Regions from separate parts of the Moritella sp. 28 genome, predicted to be linked through region 2. Evidence: predicted binding sites of a transcription regulator. Region 2 holds the regulator's gene; the other holds the start of a gene.
The links. The regulator MetJ, encoded in region 2, represses methionine synthesis genes. The targets are predictions, from matches to a motif close to TAGACGTCTAGACGTCTA.
Positions count from the first base shown of each region.

Region 1 (10,425 bases), 1.9 Mb from region 2:
CTCGGCACTATGTGATAAACCTTTTGATATTGATACGGTCAGAATGCTTGTGCAGCAGTTATTGAATGAACAATAGTACAGGTCTACTCGTAGTTTGAAGACTACTCTTAACATAGAGTAGATTCATCAAGGGGATGAACAACTCACCAAGCTCATTCCCTTTTTAACCATTAAAAGACTATCCGTTCACTGCTTTTATCCCTTTCAGCTGCTGAAATGAACTTTCTTTCGCATCTTTTAAAAACTCAACCATGTACGGCATTTCAAGTTGTTCAATACGAATGGCCGCATACAAGGTTGTCCAACAGCTTTCCTCACCGAGTGGTTTAGCTAGGATATAATCTTTTTCTAAGTACTCTGTTAACGCCCAATTTGGCAATGCCGCAACACCGCGCCCACTCGCCACCAGCTGTAACATCATGATGGTTAATTCCGCATGTCGAATGGCATGAGGGGAAACACCTGCAGGATCTAAAAATAAATTAAAAATATCTAATCGTTCCTGCTCTACAGGGTACGTGATCAACGTTTCATCACTCAAATCCTCTGGATCTATATACGCTTTATCTGCTAAAGCATGATGGCGACTGACCGCAAGCATCGGCTGATAGCTAAACAGCGGTTCGTAATGAATACCTGATAATATTTGTGGATCAGAGGTCACCACTAAGTCTAGGTCTCCCCGCTTTAATGCTGGTAAAGGCGCAAAACTAAAGCCCGAGGTTAAATCAAGCTCGACTTCAGGCCACTGGTCACGGAACACATCAATCGCCGGCATTAACCACTGAAAGCAACTGTGACATTCGATTGCCATGTGTAAACGCCCTGCATTACCCGATAATAAACGGCTAATATCACGTTCAGTATTAGCAAACATAGGTAATACTGATTTCGCAAGTTTAAGCACCCTCTCCCCTGCTACAGTAAAGCGTAGCGGTCTTGTTTTTCGAATAAATAACGCCGTATTTAAACGGTCTTCAAGATCTTTTATCTGATGTGATAACGCTGATTGCGTCATATAGAGACTTTCAGATGCTTCGACTAATGAACCTGTCTTTTCTAATGCAATTATAGTTTTCAAATGCTTAACTTCGAGCATCGTTAATTCCCTTTTAAACGGATGGCTAAGTTCAGCATAATGCCAACATCAATTAATTTCAACTTAATCAGTAAAAATATGAATTTGATTCATGTGAGATAATGTTCAATACTTTAGCCATCTAAACAGCTAAGCGTCTATACATTAAGTTTACCGTTTTAATTTAAAGTTTAAGACTCAAGCAAAAAAATACATCTAAGAAAATGGAGTTAAAGATGGCTAAATCACACATATTAGGTTTCCCCCGTATCGGTGCAGACCGCGAATTAAAAAAAGCAATTGAGTCATATTGGAAAAATGACATCACCAAAGTTGAGCTAGAAACCGTTGGTAAACAACTCCGCGCTAAACATTGGCAACAGCAAATTGATGCGGGTTTAGACTTCATCACTGTGGGTGACTTTGCTTGGTACGACCAAGTATTGGCATTGTCAGCGACGTTAGGTGTTATCCCAGAGCGTCATCAAGAAGAAACGATCACCCTTGATACACTGTTCAATATGGCGCGAGGTTCTAGCCCTTGCTGTGGTCAACAAGCTGCGGCATGTGAAATGACGAAATGGTTTGATACTAATTATCACTATCTTGTTCCAGAACTAAACGAAGACCAAAATTTCGCATTAAGCTACAACCAACTTGTTGAAGAGATCCAAGAAGCAAAAGCACTTGGTTTCCCAATTAAAGCCAATTTGCTAGGTCCGGTAAGCTACCTCTGGTTAAGTAAAACCAACAGTGATTTTGATAAACTGACATTACTACCTCAACTTGTTGAAACGTATAAGCAACTACTTGCTAACATCGCAACTGAAGGTGTTGAATGGCTGCAAATTGAAGAACCTATTCTCGTTCAAGATCTAACAAGCGAATGGCAACAGGCATTGACAACCAGTTATACTGAATTAGCGAAAGGTAGCAACAAACTACTACTCACCAGTTATTTTGGTGCGCTAGGTGACAATGCTGAGTTAGCATTCTCATTGCCTGTTGATGGCTTCCACATTGATTTATCTCGTGCGCCACAGCAATTAGAGTCGGCATTAGCATTACTCCCTGATAATGCTATTTTATCTGCTGGTATTGTTAATGGCCGCAATATTTGGCGTAACGATCTTGCGCAATCAATCAGCGCATTACAGCAAGCTAAAGCACAGTTAGGTGAGCGTTTATGGATTGCATCTTCATGCTCATTACAACATAGCCCCGTTGACCTAGATAATGAAACTAAACTCGATTCAGAGCTAAAATCTTGGCTAGCGTATGCGACCCAGAAATTGACTGAAATTAGCACTATCAATGCGCTTTTAAGCGGTGACAGTTCTGATGAATTAATAGCACAACTCACTGAATCAACAGCGGTAGTATCATCTCGAGCTACATCATCTCGCATTCATAACGCCGCCGTTAAAGCCCGTGTTGCAGCAATTACCGACCAGGATGCACAACGTCATAGTCAATTTACGCAACGTATAGTAAGCCAACAGCAAGAATTGAATTTACCATTATTTCCAACGACAACGATTGGTTCATTCCCACAAACCAGCGATATTCGTCAGACGCGTAATCAATTTAAACAAAATGTGATCAGCCAAGACCAATACATCACCAAGATGCAAGCAGAGATCAAAGATGTCGTAAAACGCCAAGAAGCACTCGGGCTAGATGTACTTGTACACGGTGAACCAGAGCGTAATGACATGGTTGAATACTTTGGTGAATTACTCGATGGTTTCGCATTCTCAAAAAATGGTTGGGTACAAAGTTATGGTACACGTTGCGTTAAACCACCAATCATCTTTGGCGACATCTCACGCCCAGCCCCAATGACAGTAGCTTGGAGCCAATATGCACAAGCGCAAACCAACAAGCTAATGAAAGGCATGCTGACAGGCCCAGTGACGATTTTATGCTGGTCATTTACCCGTGATGATATCAGTCGTGAAGAACAAACTAATCAAATCGCACTGGCTATTCGTGATGAAGTCGTTGATTTAGAAAAGGCTGGTATTAAAGTAATTCAAATTGATGAGCCTGCGCTGCGTGAAGGACTTCCACTGCGTCACAGTGAACAACAAGCATATTTAGATTGGTCGACTAAAGCTTTCCGTATCAGTGCATCAGGTGTAAGAGACAATACTCAGATCCATACACACATGTGTTACTGTGAATTTAATGACATTATGCCGTCAATTGCCGCATTAGATGCGGATGTTATCACGATTGAGACGTCACGCTCTAACATGGAACTGTTATCTGCCTTTACTGATTTTAGTTACCCAAATGATATTGGTCCGGGGGTTTATGATATTCACTCTCCAAACGTACCAAGTGTTGAATGGATGACACAGTTAATCACCAATGCCAGTGAATACATTGATGTGGCACGCTTATGGGTTAACCCTGATTGCGGTCTTAAAACACGTGGCTGGAAAGAAACAGAAGCAGCATTGAAGAACATGGTGACAGCAGCGCATAACTTACGCGATACATTCTCTAACTAAGCTAATATCTATTTTCTTACTAAAAAGGAGAGCGAACGCTCTCCTTTTTTCATCTATTTTGTATAAATTAGGTATTAATAATCTACAGCTGCACGCTGGCTAGTGATGCTTTTCATCATAGGTAACACAGCTTGATGTGCTGGGTGATCTTGATATACATCTAACGTTTCACGAGAATCGAGATCAGCAATTAATACTAAATCGTAAGAGCCTGCACCTTGCAGACAATCAATACCAACTTCCAAACGTTGTAACCCTGGAATCTGACCATTAAGCGCTTCAAGAGCTTCTTTCGCTAATTTAGCATTTGTGCTTTTATCATTACCATTGGCAGTGTCGAGTAAAGTCCACATCACAATATGTTTGAACGCCATGATTGTTCCATCCTTTTTAACAAACGAATAATTCACCCAACCAACTTGGGGATTTGAAGAAGTGAAAGTATAACTTTAAATGTCATATTTAGGTGGATGAATATCAATATTTCACAAAGATGTCATATGAGTATCACAAATGTGCATTACAACTACCCTATATTTATCAATATACACACATGCGTATTCATAAAAACAATAAAATAAGTGAATCAAATGAAAAAGACTCTGATAAGCACAACCATCGCCCTTGCACTAACGACAGCCATAACAGCTTGTATAGCAAAACCAAGGGACACATCGCAACAACTCATAAAACCGCCTCTTACAGTAACAATGCTTGCACGTTATGAATCAGGTCAATATGGTGTTAGTGCAGCAGAGATCTTAGATTATCATGCACAAAGTAAATCTATTTTTGTGGTTAACGCTAAAAGTGGTCAAGTTGATATTCTCGATGCCAGTATAATTAGTACCATAAAAAATACCGCTAATAACACGACAAAAACCACTGTTGACCCATTAACACTTAATAATTTAATTAAAAAATCCACGTTAAACCTCGCTTCAGATCTAAATCTAACACGCCTAGGTTCTGTGAACAGCGTTGCTATTTATGATAATTTACTTGCTGTTGCGATCGAACGTGGTGACGACAAAGGAAATTCAGTGCAAGACCGTGGATTCATTGGTTTCTATAGTCTAGACAACACAGGAAAAGCGACTTATTTACGCGCTGTCGAAGTCGGTTACCTACCCGATAATGTTGTTTTCACCCATGACGGCAATAAAGTGATTGTAGCCAACGAAGGTGAACCAAGTAATGATTATACCGTCGATCCTGAAGGCTCAATTTCCATCATCAACATCAATAACAATGTGCCAGTAAAACAAGCAATTAATATCAATTTTAACGACTTTGATACACAGTCAGCACGTCATCATGAATTACCAAAAGGTGTAAAGGTAAACGGTCCAAAATCATCCGTTAGCCAAGACCTTGAACCTGAATATATCGCCATATCTCACGATAACTCGCAAGCGTTTGTATCATTACAAGAAAATAATGCAATTGCAGTGATAGACCTCAAGTCACAACGCGTTGAGCGTATTATTGATTTAGGCTGCAAGGATTATGGTCTAGTGAAAAACGCTATCGATGCCAGTGATAAGGATGGAGAAATAAATATCCAATCTTACCCTGGTGTGTACGGTCTTTACCAGCCTGATACAATCGCTAGCTACAGCATTGAAGGCGCTGATTTCATCGTCACAGCCAACGAAGGTGATGCGCGTGATTACGCAGGGTTCTCAGAAGAAACCCGCGCAGGTAAGTTAACACTTGATAAAAACCACCCTCAATTTGATGCCATCCAAGATAAAAAACAGCTAGGACGACTCAAAGTAACAACCAGTATTGGTGATACTGATAATGACGGAGACATAGATAAGATCTACAGCTACGGTTCACGATCTTTCTCTATTTGGGATGCACAAGGCAAACAAGTATTTGACAGTGGTAATGACTTTGAACGTATCACTGCGGACCGCTTAGGTATCAACTTCAATAACCATAACAGTAAAAACAAAGGAGATAGCCGCAGTGATGATAAAGGCGCAGAGCCAGAAGCATTAGCGATTGGCGAAATTAATGGACGTCAATATGCCTTTATTGGTTTAGAGCGTACATCTGGCTTTATGATTTATGATATTACCGTGCCACAGCAGGCTTATTTCATCGATTACATTATTAACCGTAATTTTACACCTAAATTTGAAGTTGAAGACGGTGTAATAACAAAGGGCAACCCTCATGCTATTGGTGATCTAGGTCCTGAAGGTATGAAGTTTATTCCAGAGAACAAGAGTCCAAACGGTAAACCTCTATTACTCGTGGCAAATGAAGTAAGCGGAACAACCGTAGTATATCAACTGAAAAAATAATCCCTCTGGTATATATTGTAGGCTCTTCGAGCTAAGTGATAAACCGCAAATAAGGTTAGTGAAATGCATCACTTACGGTGGTGCATTTTTATTTACAAGTTAGCCATGTTTTATTTCCCTCTGGAATGTGATTTCTAAATAAAACCAATATGATTAACTCAGTTGGAAACAAACCTTAACCTAAAATACTTTCACTAGGAGTGATTACAATGGCTAACTTACTAAACCAAGTAGAAACTATCTACAATGTCGCAAAAGAAACAGCAAAAACATCTATCACTGCAGGTTTTGGTGTTTACGGCACAATCATTGATGAAGCAGCAAAGTCATCAGATAAAGCAACTCAACTATTTGAATCTTTAGTTGAACGTGGCACTCAAGTTGAACCACAAATTAAAGAGCAAGTGTCTGCTATTTTTAGCAAAAAAATCTCTTTAGAATCAATTGAAACTAAAGCACAAAGCATTACTGGTCGCTTTACTGGTGTTCAAGGTCAAAAGCTGAATGAAGTAGAAAGCAAAATCGACCTACTTGCTCAAATGATCAGCGAATTAAAAACTGAACCAGCAAAAGTACAAAAAGTGGTTAAAGCTGCAGCTTCAAAAGCAACTGCTGAAGCTTAATTAAGCTTTGATAACTTAATGGTTAGGGGGAGGCCTTCTCCTCCCTTTTTTATTCTAACTTTCCATCCCAACTCCCTTCATGTTCATCTTATCTATTGATTTAATTTAATTTAATCATACTTCTCATTTAGATATAGTCATAATTCTGCACTATGCCGTTTAGTACACACTCTCAACATCTGCATTAAAATTACCCTAAAAGTGTTTACCATTTGTATTTGCACTTTACGACGTAAAAACTACTATTAAGTAATATCAATACAATGTACATCATCCCCTAAGGATAACGAATGAGCCAAGTTAGCTTAACTTATAACCCAGTTGAAGATCGCATGTTACTCATCGTTTCTAATAATATAAATCATCCTCAGTGGTGGCTAACTCGTCACATGTGCAAGAAATTATTAGAAATGCTAAATGCTGAGTTAACACTGCAATATGAGCTAGATAAAATTCAATCTTTATACAAAGAAAACAAAACGATCCAAGAAGCGTCTTTCGCAGATAAACATCAGCAAGCATTACATGATGCTGCAGGGCGAACCGAAATACAGAAAAAATCGACACCGGCAAAACCCGATGCGCTGCTAACGACACGAATCTCGCTTGATAAAAAACCTGATAATCTTGTCGCCTTATATATTTATTCTCGAGAAAGCCATGGTATTTGTCTTGACCTCGATAATAACGGCTTGCATATATTTTTAGATATGATGATAAAAGTAGCGGTCAAAGGAGAATGGGGATTAAAACAAGCGAGATCTATAGAAAACAAATTGATTGAATGAGACTTAAACAAATGATGATAATCGTCATTACCATCATCTGCATTTACAACAAATAACGAGTTAAATACTATTCGTTATCATCAACAGAGCTGCCACGACGTATAAGCTGCTCACGCAAATTAGGCGGAATACCAACAATTGTTAACGTATCCGTTTGTGCATCATAAGTAATGCGTTCACCCATCAATTTTTGATCAAAACTAACACTAAGACCACCGCCTTGCCCGACATATTTAGTCAGTTTACGTACAGCGCCACGATCTGCAGGAAAACTATCTTCAAGTTCATAGGCTTCTGACGCGTACTGATAAAAGTCACGAGATGTCACATCACCTAGATGATCGGATAGATCTTTAACTTCAATCTCATTACCTTCTTTGATTTGCTCATTACAGTACTGTGCGACTTGCTCACGTGCTTGTATCGACTCTTCAGCATCTAGCTCTGCTACATGACAAAACTCATCAACAGCACGCATTAAGCCTGCATTTTGTAATTTTGCATCCATTCCTTCTGTACAGCCAAGAAAATCTAAGAAAAAATCTGATACCTTACGACCAGCACGGCCTTTAATAAATGATAAGTAACGTTTCGAATCGCTATTTTGTCGCCACTCAGTCAAATCAATTTTAGCTGCAAGCTGTACTTTAGACAGTTCAAGATAATGCGTATTACTGAGATCGAGTTGTTCAGTAACCATTACACTGTCTTTATTTTCTAATAACGCAACGATAAGGTAATCAGATGCCATCCAATTATAATGAACAAACGACAGAATACCTTGTGTCACAAAGTCATATTTGAGTAGTTCACCCACCAACAAGTTTGAAGCAGAGCTTGAAAAATCAACAAAATTACTTTCTTCATCCATAAATTTGCGAAGTTCAATTTCAAAAGGTAGACGACTATTGTCCTCTTCTGCGCATTTAAAATAACCAAAACCTTTCGCTGGTTTGGCATTGTAGATTCGATGTAATTCACTCGCAAGCTCTTCAACAGGCTGTGAATTAACCAATTCTTCACTACGAGGGTAACATTTCAGCTCACCTTCTGTATTAAAGGCTAACGAATGTAGAATAATGTTATTTAATTTTAGCTGCATATATTTAAAGTATTAGAGTTAATGAATTCTGTGAGGTATTATAATCATCTTTGCCCATTCATACATTAAAAGATTAAATTATGCCTATAGTTTCTAAATACAAAAGTGATAAAGTTGAAAAAGTTATTGATGAAGTTATTGATGTACTAGAAAAGCACGACGCGCCACTAGACCTTGGTTTAATGGTACTTGGTAATGCAGCTGCAAATATCATCAATGCTTCTTTATCACCAAAACAGCGCCAAGCGGTTGCTGAAAAATTTGCTAAAGCACTTGTTGCATCAGTAAAGAGTAAAGATACATCACATTAATTAAAATGATAGGCAAGGATGCCTTGTCATTTATTATTCGCCATTACATTATAAAAATACTATATGAGACAGCAGTTTAACTTATGCTAGAAACAGGACATCATTATCGCGATCAGGTCTCCAAAATTATCAGTTGGGGTCATTGGTTTAGCTTAGCCAATATCTTACTGGCAATCATTGTTGCATCACGTTACCTTTTCATCGCCGAATGGCCTGAAACGATGCTAGGTCAAGTTTATTCCCTTATCAGCTTGCTGGGTCATTTTAGTTTTATCATTTTCATATTATATCTGGTGGTCATCTTCCCCGTCAGTTTTCTGATACCGTTTCCACGTACACTGCGTTTTTTAACAGTCCTATTTTCCACGTTGGGAATATCGCTGTTAATTATCGATACAGAAATATTTAAGCTCTATAATTTACATATAAATCCAATTATATTTGAGATATTACTTGGAGAGAACGAACAAACACTTAACTCCGATTGGCAATCGTTCTTTGTTTTCGTACCTTTCTTATTCTTATTTGAATTACTTATCTCAAGTTTTCTGTGGCACAGATTAAGACGTTTAAGCCGTTTTAAACTTGGTCCTATTATTGCGATCTTCTTTTTCAGCTGTTTCTTAACGGGACACCTGCTACACATGTGGGCTGATGCGGCAGTGTACCGCCCTATTACCGCACAAAAAGCAAATTTCCCACTGGCTTACCCTATGACAGCAAGAACCTTCCTTGCTAAATACGGCTGGTTAGATAAAAAAGCATTTGACAAGCGTGTGACAGATACAGATAAACTATCAGATTCACGTCTCGACTATCCTAAAAGTCCGTTGGTAATTAATAACGAGAGTCAGAAACTTAACGTTTTATTCGTTAATATAAGTACGCTTCGAGCAGATATGCTTAATAGTAGCGTCATGCCTGAAATGACAAAGTTATCACAACAAGCTCAATTGTTTACCCATCACTTTAGTACCAGCAATGATAACATTTTGGGTAACTTCAGCATGATGTATGGCCTTGCATCACAATACTGGGATGATATCCAAACCTCAGCGAAACCTCCGTTTATGCTCGACTATTTCACTCAAGCAAACTATAACCTTGGTATATTTAGTACTGATGATTTAGCGTCTTATCGACAAAAACAAACGGCGTTTATTAATTTAGAATCACCACAGACAACCATTGTTGAAGGATCAAATAGTGACAATGAAACTATCGATGCAACAATAAAGTGGTTAGGTAAGCAACAAGATACACAGCCTTGGTTCAGCTATGTCAGTCTGAACTCAGTGCAAAACATGAAAACTCCGAATGGTTTTCCAGCTATGTTTTACCCGAATATTCAAGATCTAAATAGCCAGGCCAGTAATCGCCAACTAGCATTATTTAACAGCTATCGAAACAGTGTTAGTTATGTCGATAAAGCCATTTCAAAATTAGTCTATGAGCTAAAGCAGACAGGCCAGTTTGATAATACGGTTATCGTATTTACGTCTAACCATGGCACTGAGTTTAATGACTCAGAAAACCATTCATGGGGTTATGGAAGTTCTTATTCTATCTATCAAACTCAAGTACCATTATTTATCGTGTGGCCAGGAAAGGAACCAAGTGTCATAGAACAAGACACAAACCACACAGATTTGGTTCCGACTATTTTGAGTAACCTATCCGCTGTAA
Region 1 is NZ_CP056121.1:3,285,023-3,295,447, forward strand. Features, by position in the region: gene HWV02_RS14455 (response regulator) at 1-76, shown strand, start outside; gene HWV02_RS14460 (LysR family transcriptional regulator) at 179-1,099, opposite strand; gene metE (5-methyltetrahydropteroyltriglutamate--homocysteine S-methyltransferase) at 1,315-3,597, shown strand; gene HWV02_RS14470 (Dabb family protein) at 3,672-3,971, opposite strand; gene HWV02_RS14475 (choice-of-anchor I family protein) at 4,188-5,915, shown strand; gene HWV02_RS14480 (hypothetical protein) at 6,125-6,538, shown strand; gene HWV02_RS14485 (hypothetical protein) at 6,829-7,326, shown strand; gene yejK (nucleoid-associated protein YejK) at 7,394-8,428, opposite strand; gene HWV02_RS14495 (DUF1414 domain-containing protein) at 8,509-8,739, shown strand; gene HWV02_RS14500 (DUF3413 domain-containing protein) at 8,823-10,425, shown strand, end outside.
Region 1: metE (5-methyltetrahydropteroyltriglutamate--homocysteine S-methyltransferase) is a predicted target of MetJ. The motif match lies at 1,214-1,231, and genes of this name have one in related genera.

Region 2 (10,425 bases):
TCAATTTCAGATAAAACAATAACGTTGAATCAGGGGGAGCGTTATAGTGGAGACCTCAATACGACAGAGACAAAAGATTTTAAATGGTCGATAACAAATCAGAGCATACATGGCTTGGCGACGCTAACACCATCAGGAAGATTAGCGTATGCGCCGAAATCTGACTTTTTTGGGACTGATACGATAACGGTATCGGTATCGGTTACCGATGATGTAAACCCCGTTACTGCGATTATTACTTTTGAGGTGATACAAAAAGAAAAGACGTTTATTTCAATTTCAGATAAAACAATAACGTTGAATCAGGGGGAGCGTTATAGTGGAGACCTCAATACGACAGAGACAAAAGATTTTAAATGGTCGATAACAAATCAGAGCATACATGGCTTGGCGACGCTAACACCATCAGGAAGATTAGCGTATGCGCCGAAATCTGACTTTTTTGGGACTGATACGATAACGGTATCGGTATCGGTTACCGATGATGTAAACCCCGTTACTGCGATTATTACTTTTGAGGTGATACAAAAAGAAAAGACGTTTATTTCAATTTCAGATAAAACAATAACGTTGAATCAGGGGGAGCGTTATAGTGGAGACCTCAATACGACAGAGACAAAAGATTTTAAATGGTCGATAACAAATCAGAGCATACATGGCTTGGCGACGTTAACACCATCAGGAAGATTAGCGTATGCGCCGAAATCTGACTTTTTTGGGACTGATACGATAACGGTATCGGTTACCGATGATGTAAACCCCGTTACTGCGATTATTACTTTTGAGGTGATACAAAAAGAAAAGACGTTTATTTCAATCTCAGATAAAACAATAACGTTGAATCAGGGAGAAAGCTATACTGCCAATCTGAATCTGGCAGGTATAAAAAACCTTAAATGGTCGATAACAAATCCGAGCATACACGGCACGGCGAGTTTAACACCATCAGGAAGATTAACGTATGCGCCAGCAGGTTATTTTCATGGCCGTGATGAGGTAACGGTATCGGTTACCGATGATGTTAATCGCGATACAGCAACGTTTACATTTGTGGTTAATCAAAGACACAATACAGCACCTGTAATAGAAGGGAATACGGAATTTTCATCTTCCGGTCAAACAATTAATAATCAAATAAAGGCAACAGATAAAGAGGGCGATAAATTAAATTTCTCTATTGAAAACACTTTCGATAAGCCTAGTTATATTGAATTTTCAATAGATCCAAGTGGTCAATTTACATATAAAAACACTCTGAATTACTCTAAAGCAATCACTCTTCCAATCGTTGTTTCTGACGGTATGAGCTCTACAAAAACCAATATAACCTTCATGACGCAAATCGCTGATGAGCAATCGCAATCTGATCCTTTATATGCCCAACAATGGCATTTAAATAATACAGGAGAAGATGCATTATCGTCTGGTACCCCTCATCGAGATATTAATATTGGTCTTTTACATCAACAAGGTGTCACCGGAGACGGTGTCAACGTCGCTGTTGTAGATTCAGGGTTAGATATTGGTCATGAAGATCTTAAAGACAATATACTGACTGGTAAATCATGGAATTTTTTAACTAAAAATAATGACCCCACCTCTGAACCAGATAAAAAAGGGCGTGGTGATCATGGTACATCCGCTGCGGGTCTTATTGCTGAAACGGGATTTAATGGTATCGGTGGACGAGGTGTCGCTCCTTCAGCAAAGCTATTTGGTCTGAACTGGACTAAGGTACAAACTCAAAAAAGTTGGATTGAGAGTCATGGAGGCTCACGGTCTCTAGATGCATTAGTGATAAACCAAAGCTATGGTCATTATTGGGGGGAATTAAGGTCTTCCAACACAATACCTTTTCGTGCGAGAGAGGCTCTCCTTAAAAGCGCCACTAAAAAAAATAATGATGGATGTGGTGTTTTACTTATAAAAGCTGCAGGAAATTCATTTAAAAGTGTTTATACCCGTGATTTTAAATTCATAAATTATAGTGAATATGCAGCAGATAAATCTAAACCTGAATTAACAGCGAATAATGCGGGTGTAAGTGTCAATAACTCGAGTTTTTATAACACTCTAATTTCAGGGATACAGAATGATCCATTACATCCTTTATATCCTTATTCATCTGTAGGCGCTGCGGTATTTGCATCGGCATCAGTCGGTGAGGTTACGACAGACACAACTGGTTGTGAAAACGGTTATCCATCTATTAAGGAAAACTGCAATTACACAGGATCATTCGGTGGTACATCTGGAGCCGCACCCGTTGCGTCAGGCGTAGCGGCATTAATATTTGGCGTTAATACTGAGCTGACTTGGCGAGATGTACGCTATATTATGGCTAAGACTGCAAAGAAAATTGATAAGGACTTTACACCTATAACAATTACGAATGAAGGCGAAGATACTAAGTTCGTAGCAGAGCCTGGTTGGGTAACAAATAAGGCTGGCTATCACTTTCATAACTGGTACGGATTTGGCTTACTTGATGCTACTGCGGCAGTTCAAATGGCAGCAAATAATTATACCTTATTACCTGAATTAAAAGAGACTGCTTTTGTTAATCCAAACGACCTGTCAAGCTCTACCATACCAGAAGGTAATAGTGGTGTTAAAAAGAAAGTATATATAGTACAACAGATGACGATTGAAGCAGTGCAATTAAAAGTAGGGATAAATCATGCGCGTAATAGCGATATAGCCATTGAGGTTATATCTCCATCCGGAACACATTCCATGATATTTACACCAAGAAGCCTAGTCACTGAGACTAATGCAAAATTCGATAATACGGTATTACTCAGTCATGCATTTTTCGGTGAAAGCTCGGAAGGTAATTGGACCATCAAAGTGACAGATACGAATAGAGGTGATTTCACCTACTACAAAGTTCTGCCTCAGATGGGTGGACTGGGGGACCGCATGTTTCATGACGAAGAAGCCCTTAATAACTGTACTGAACATGGAAAGCCAGATGAAACTAAGTGCATACAGAAAATCACACTAAGTAATAATATAGAAAATGGCGCACTTAATAATGTTGCTATTCGTATTTATGGCCACTAAGGGATATATGATGAGAATAAAATTAGCACACATGTTTATATTTACATTACTTTTATGTAGCTCATTATCTAATGCGAATATAATTACCTATAATAAAAACGAATTAACGCTTTCTACGGTACCGTCTCCGTCAAACATAAATGATAATATCGTCATTGAAAGTAGTGGCTTCAAATTTTCTCCGGTAAGTCCTACGTCATACACATTCTCTGAAGAGAATAGTGATATAGCGACTTTATACGCAGGGCAGGAAATGCAAGCATTGGACAATGGAGAATCAGGGATGTTAACAGGATCTATTTTGGTTGAAATGATAGACCCTGATACTGCGTTATCATTTGATAACGCAGACATCCTTACTGTGGGTGAGCGTTTCTTCATTATCACTTTTAATGAAAAAATCGATTTGCTCGAAAAATTAAAGCAGATTAAAGACATGAGTATTGTAAAAGATGCCGAAATCGAAGTGAACACTCATAGTTATTCACCACTATAATAACTTAATGTATCAACATTGAATTGTTGTACGACATATCACTACAATCCAGAATACCACCTCTTATATTTAGGTGGTATTCTTTTGCTATATGCATGTCCGATATTTTTATTGTCGTTTGGATGACTAATTTAACTTATTTGGCGTTTGCATTTCTAATCTTATACTTGTATAAAGACTCGCTATTTGCCCACATTTAAGGTTCCCATGTCTGAAGAATATGAAATTGAAGTTATCCCTGTTGTTGTCGCTGAAGAACCGATTGAATTATATAAGATCTTAAAAATCGAAAATTTAGTGACCTCGGGCAGTGAAGCGAAGAACTATATTGCAGACGGCTATGTGTATGTGAATGGTGAAGTTGAAACACGCAAACGTAAAAAGATCATGTTTGGCGATATCATTGGTTTTAATGGTGAAGCTTATCAAGTCATGTCTGCGGAAGAACTTGCAGAGTACGATATTACTGATGAAGAAGAATTTGTGGACCCTGCGGCTTTAGAGTCTGATTCTGTAGCAACATATATTACAGAAAACGATGTTACTGAAGACTATTTCACAGGAAACAATACTGTTGAGCAAGATGTTGCTGTTGAACCCGAATTTATTGCACCAACACCAGTTGCTAAGCCTGTTGTCGACAGCATCCCTGAAGGTATCTGGGAGCAGCCTGAAAAGAAGAAAAAGAAAAAATCTGAAGCTAAACAAGTGAAAGTAGCTGAACCGAAACCGGTTGAGAAAAAGAAAAAAGGCCGCGCGGCTCCTTTTAGTTTTTAGATTTCACTTTAAGGTATTAGCAACAATGCGAGCTAGATAGCGCATTGTATATAGGTTAAATCAAAACAGGCTCCTATAATTGGGGCCTGTTTTATAAAAGGTGGGCCTGTTTTATTTTCAGACGTTCTTTATTTAGCATTCGTTAGTTAGTGACTAATCATCTTGTTCTAAATAATCATCGATATTGATACCCAGCGCTAACATTTGTGCCCGAGCTTCTTCAGGGATACTGTCTGGTTTGTCTTTTGTTAAATCTTCATCGGCAGGTAATGGTTGACCTGTGTAAGCATGTAAAAATGCCTCACACAACAACTCACTGTTGGTTGCATGTCGTTGATTATTAATCTGACGGCGAGTTCTTTCATCTGTCAGTACTTTTAATACTTTCAAAGGAATTGAAACAGTAATTTTTTTAACCTGTTCACTCTTTTTCCCATGCTCTGCATAGGGGCTAATATACTCGCCGTTCCACTTCGTCATTTTTGACCTTTGCGTAAATTATTATTTATGAATAAGTAATAAGTCTACCTTTGAATTTGATTATTGGCAATCAGTATGTAAAGAGCTCTAGACGTCTATTGACCTGTTGTAGCCTAATAGTGTATGTTTTGAGTTACTGGAAATATATTAATTCGATATTAAGTTCGGGAGAACGCATGGACGCAATTAAGCGCAGTATTCATAAATTTGGTGGCAGTAGTTTAGCTGATGCTACCTGTTATCGTCGAGTATTGACGATAATTAGCCAACACACCAAAGCACGCGATCTTATTGTCGTTTCTGCAGCGGGCAAGACCACCAATCAATTATTAGAATTATTACAATTAGCCGAAGACGGTGATCAAGCTGCATCGGAACGTCTTATTGCGACATGCGAGTATCAAACTAAGTTAGTTACAGAACTATTAGAAGGTGCCTTATGCACACAACTCACTTCTGCATTGCAAGATGATATTCATACTATAGGCCATTTATTAGAAACTACCCTTGATGTGTATGCTAAAAACCAAATTTTAGCGCATGGTGAGGTGTGGTCCGCACGATTATTAGCAGCTTTACTGAGTCAAAGCGAACTACCAGCTAATGATTTAGATTCTCGCTTGTTTTTAACAACTGAATTAGCCGCGCAACCTGTGGTTGATGAAATGGTGTCTCGCCAAAAATTAGACTCGTGTTTAGCGACCCTGACTAATCGCGTTGTCGTGACCGGTTTTATTGCTGCAGATACACAACAGCGTACTGTGACATTGGGGCGAAATGGCTCTGATTATTCTGCGACCTTGTTAGCTGCATTAGTAGATGCTGATCAAACCACTATTTGGAGCGATGTTGCGGGGGTATTTAGTGCCGACCCACGTCGTGTAAAAGATGCTGAACTGCAAACTAAATTATCACTTTATGAAGCGGCTGAGCTCGCGCGTTTAGGCTCTCCCGTATTACATGCGCGTACATTACAACCTGTTGTCGAGAGTAAACAGCATGTGCAGTTACGTTGCAGTTATACCCCTGATGAGGGGTCAACTCAGATCCACCGTCGTTTACCAAAAGGTAAAGGGGCTAAAATTGTCACCTCGATTGATGATCTACATTTAGTGGATGTTGAGTTTAATCATGATGCAGATTACCAGCAACAATATAATCAGTTAATTGCATTGTTAGCACAGCAGCAACTCTCTCCTATCTGTATCAAACGCCGTCCGACGGATTATATGGTTAGATTTGGTTATACCGCTGAAATTGTTGAGTTTGCACTTACTGCATTAGCAACATATAAACAGCAGCAATCTAATGTAAAAGCCATTGAGCATGTGAGTGGTTTTTGTATGGTGGCGCTAGTGGGTTCTGGTGTAACCGATAATGCGTTGCAATCACATCAGTTTTATCAATTAATTTCAGAGCATAATCTGACATTTGTACAGACAGGTGAAAACCATTTAAGTATCTGTGCCGTTCTGCAGAAAGTGGTGTTAGAGCCGTTATTGAAAGAGTTACATACGGCGTTATTTAAGCAGCCAAGACGCATTGGTGTGGTGCTGTTTGGTAAAGGAAATATCGGTGCTGGTTGGCTATCTCTGTTTGCGGAGCAAATGCATAAAGTACCCGAACAACAAAATGTCGAACTGTGTTTATGCGGTGTATATGGCTCTCAGGGCGGGGTATTAGACTTCAATGGTCTGGATGCTGCGACGGTACTTGATGACTTCCAACCCGAATCGTTTGTATGGGAACAGTTATTATCTAATCTCGCATTGCACCCGTTTGATGAACTGGTGATTATCGATATTACCGCCAGTGAAGCTATCAGCTATTATTATCCTGAATTTGCCCAACACGGTTTCCATCTGATTTCAGCAAATAAATTCGCTGGCGCGGCGAGCAGTGAATTTTATAATCGGGTTAAGCAGAGCTTTAGTGATAATGAAAGCTATTGGTTATACAACGCCACGGTTGGCGCAGGGTTACCGATCCAATCATCTATGGATATGCTGCAACACAGTGGTGATCAAGTGACAGCTGTTAGCGGTATTTTCTCTGGTACCTTATCTTGGTTGTTTCAACAATATGATGGTAAAATTGCGTTCTCGGAATTAGTGGAACAAGCTTGGCATCAAGGGCTAACGGAACCTGACCCTCGTGAAGATTTATCGGGTAAGGACGTACAGCGCAAACTGCTTATTCTAAGCCGTGAAGCGGGCTATGAGATGGATCTTGGCGATATTAAACTCGAGTCATTGGTATCAGAAGATCTAATGGCATTTAAAGTGGACGAGTTTTTAGAACATTGCGAAGCACTCGATGACAAAATATTACATATGTTTAATAAAGCCAAAAAGCAGGGCTTAGTATTACGCTATGTCGCTAGTTTTAGTTGTAAAGAAGGGGCGCAGGTTGGGTTAGAGTTCTTAGAACCAACCCATCCATTTGCCAACTTATTGCCGTGTGATAATATTTTTTCAATTAATAGTCACTGGTATCGCCATAACCCATTAGTGATCCAAGGCCCTGGTGCTGGCAGAGATGTGACTGCGGGTGCTATTCAATCTGATCTTTTCCAATTATGTAAGTTGTTCGCGCGTTAATTTTTACATTCTCCTCTGTCGAAAACCAATGCGCATATAATTCATGTTTAAGATGAATTATGTGCGTTGACTTTATCCACCAAACTTGTGATGATTGAGACGTAAAGAGGTATGGACGTCTAAACATCTTAAGGGAATAAAGTATGAGTTTTCACAACGCACAAAATATTGAAGTATTGAATCAAAGTGTTTCTGAATTGGGACGTGATATTAACGTTTCATTTGAATTTTTCCCGCCCAACTCTCCAGCGATGACGTCTACTTTATGGGAGTCAATTAATCGTTTAAAAGCGTTAGACCCTAAATTTGTGTCTGTGACATACGGTGCTAATTCCGGTACTCGTGATCGTACTCATAACATTATTAAACAAATTAAGCATGAAACAGGCTTGATTGCTGCACCACACCTCACTTGTATTGACGCTAATCGCAAAGAGCTAAAGCAGATTGCAACAGATTACTGGGACAACGGTATTCGTAATATCGTGGCTTTACGTGGTGATTTACCACCGGGCTTGAATCAGCCTGATATGTATGCAGCTGACTTAGTTGCTTTATTAAAAGAGGTAAATGATTTTGATATCTCAGTTGCCGCCTATCCAGAAGTTCACCCCGAAGCAAAAAATGCGCAAGCAGATCTGCTCGCGCTAAAAGATAAGATTGATGCCGGTGCTGATCGTGCTATTTCACAGTTCTTTTTTGATACCGAGAGTTTTTTACGCTTCCGAGACCGTTGTGCGGCAGTCGGTATTGATAAAGAGATCGTGCCGGGTATTTTACCAGTATCAAATTATAAAACCTTATGTAAGTTTTCAAAACTGACCAATGTAAAAGTGCCTAATTGGATGCACAACCAGTTTGAAGGTTTAGATAATGATCAGGCGACACGTAATCTGGTTGGCGCAAGTATAGCCATTGACCAAGTGAAAGTATTGTCGCGCGAAGGGGTGAAGGACTTTCATTTCTATACGTTAAACCGCGCTGATCTAACGTATGCTATTTGTCATACATTGGGTGTACGTCCAAAATAATCATCGTACTGGTTATCTTTACTTATATCAGAATCAAAAATGCCGACATGATGTCGGCATTTTATTATCTATTCATTAGCTGATAACTAAATTGAAAGTTAACCGGTATTACGCATACCTGCAGCAACACCAGCGATACTTACCATTAAGGCTTGTTCAATATCTGGGTTCACTTCTTCACTACTACGCGCGCGGCTTAATAGCTCTGCTTGTAGGATGTTCAGAGGGTCGGTATACGGGTTACGTAACTCAATTGACTTTTTACTCCAGGGCTGAGCATCAAGTAATTGCGTGTCAGGTGTTAAACCTAAGATCAACTCAGTTGCTAACGCCAAGCTTGCACGTAGTTCTTTGCCTAAATGCCATAAATCTTCAGTCACTAGACATTGGTCATAATATTCCGCTAACCAAGCATCAGCTTTCAAAAATACCATTTCGAACATTTCAATACGGGTATTAAAGAACGGCCATTGTTGCTGCATTTCTTGCAGTGTCTCACGCTGACCTGAATCGAGCATGTTTTTGAATGCTGCTGTACAACCTAACCAAGCGGGTAACATCAAGCGGTTTTGTGTCCATGCAAAGATCCAAGGGATGGCGCGTAAGCTTTCTACTCCACCGTTTGGTTTACGTTTTGCTGGGCGGCTACCGAGTGGCAGTTTACCTAATTCTAACTCAGGTGTCGCAGATCGGAAGTAAGGCACGAATTTTTCATGGCCTTGGATATATGAGCGATATTCTTCACATGAATCCGAAGACATTTGATCCATTGCATCACGCCAAGCTTGTTCTGGTGCTGGCGGCGGTAGTAAATTAGCTTCTAAAATTGCACTGGTGTAGAGGTTTAAGCTTTGTTCTGCAACATTGGCAAGGCCAAACTTAAAGCGGATCATTTCACCTTGCTCTGTTACGCGTAAACCACCTTTTAATGAACCTGGAGGTTGTGATAATAAAGCTGCATGTGCAGGTGCACCACCACGACCGATGCTACCACCACGTCCATGAAATAAAGTCAGCTTAATTTCTTCTTGCTCACAGATATTAACCAAGGCTTCCTGCGAACGATACTGCGCCCATGAGGCGGCGATTACACCTGCATCTTTCGCAGAGTCAGAATAACCGATCATGATATATTGATGGCCATTAATGTAGTTTTTATACCAATCAATCGCTAATAAACTTGCCGTCACTGTACCCGCATTATTCAAATCGTCTAAAGTTTCAAATAACGGCGCAACAGGTAGACGGAATGGACAACCAGTTTCTTTTAATAGTAGTTGTACAGCGAATACATCTGAGGCTTTACGTGCCATTGAAATGATGTAAATCCCCAGTGATTCTGGATCTTGCTTTGCCACAGTGCGACAAGTATCAAGCACTTCTTTCACATCTGCAGACGGTTGCCAGCATTGTGGGATAAGTGGGCGCTTGTTATTAAGCTCTTGCAATAAGAACGCTTGTTTATCTTGCTCGCTCCATTGTGCATAGTCTCCAAGACCCAAGTAACGCGTTACTTCGGCGATCACATCGGTATGACGATCACTGTCTTGGCGGATATCAAGTTTCACTAAACTCACACCGAAACATTCAACGCGGCGAATAGTATCGAGTAATGCACCTTGGGCAATAACACGCATACCACAGGCATTAAGTGAGTTATAGCAAGCTAACAATGGCTCACGTAACTGTGCTGTTGTCGTGATGATGTCACGGCTTTCTGTGTATTCGCCTTTTAACTGCGCAGTTAAGCTCGCTAATGTTTCTGTTAACTCACTACGTAATTTTTTCAGTAATACACGGTATGGTTCATGACTTTCACCGACTAATGCACGTAATGTGTCATCACAGTCATTCATTGATAATTCACTGGTGAGATGTTTTACATCTTTAAGGAACAAGTGAATAGCCATCCAACGACTGGTTAATAATACTTCTTCGGTGACCGTTGAAGTAACAAACGGGTTACCGTCGCGAT
Region 2 is NZ_CP056121.1:135,555-145,979, forward strand. Features, by position in the region: gene HWV02_RS00600 (Ig-like domain-containing protein) at 1-3,066, shown strand, start outside; gene HWV02_RS00605 (hypothetical protein) at 3,074-3,562, shown strand; gene HWV02_RS00610 (RNA-binding S4 domain-containing protein) at 3,770-4,339, shown strand; gene metJ (met regulon transcriptional regulator MetJ) at 4,493-4,819, opposite strand; gene HWV02_RS00620 (bifunctional aspartate kinase/homoserine dehydrogenase II) at 4,996-7,419, shown strand; gene metF (methylenetetrahydrofolate reductase) at 7,563-8,450, shown strand; gene ppc (phosphoenolpyruvate carboxylase) at 8,549-10,425, opposite strand, start outside.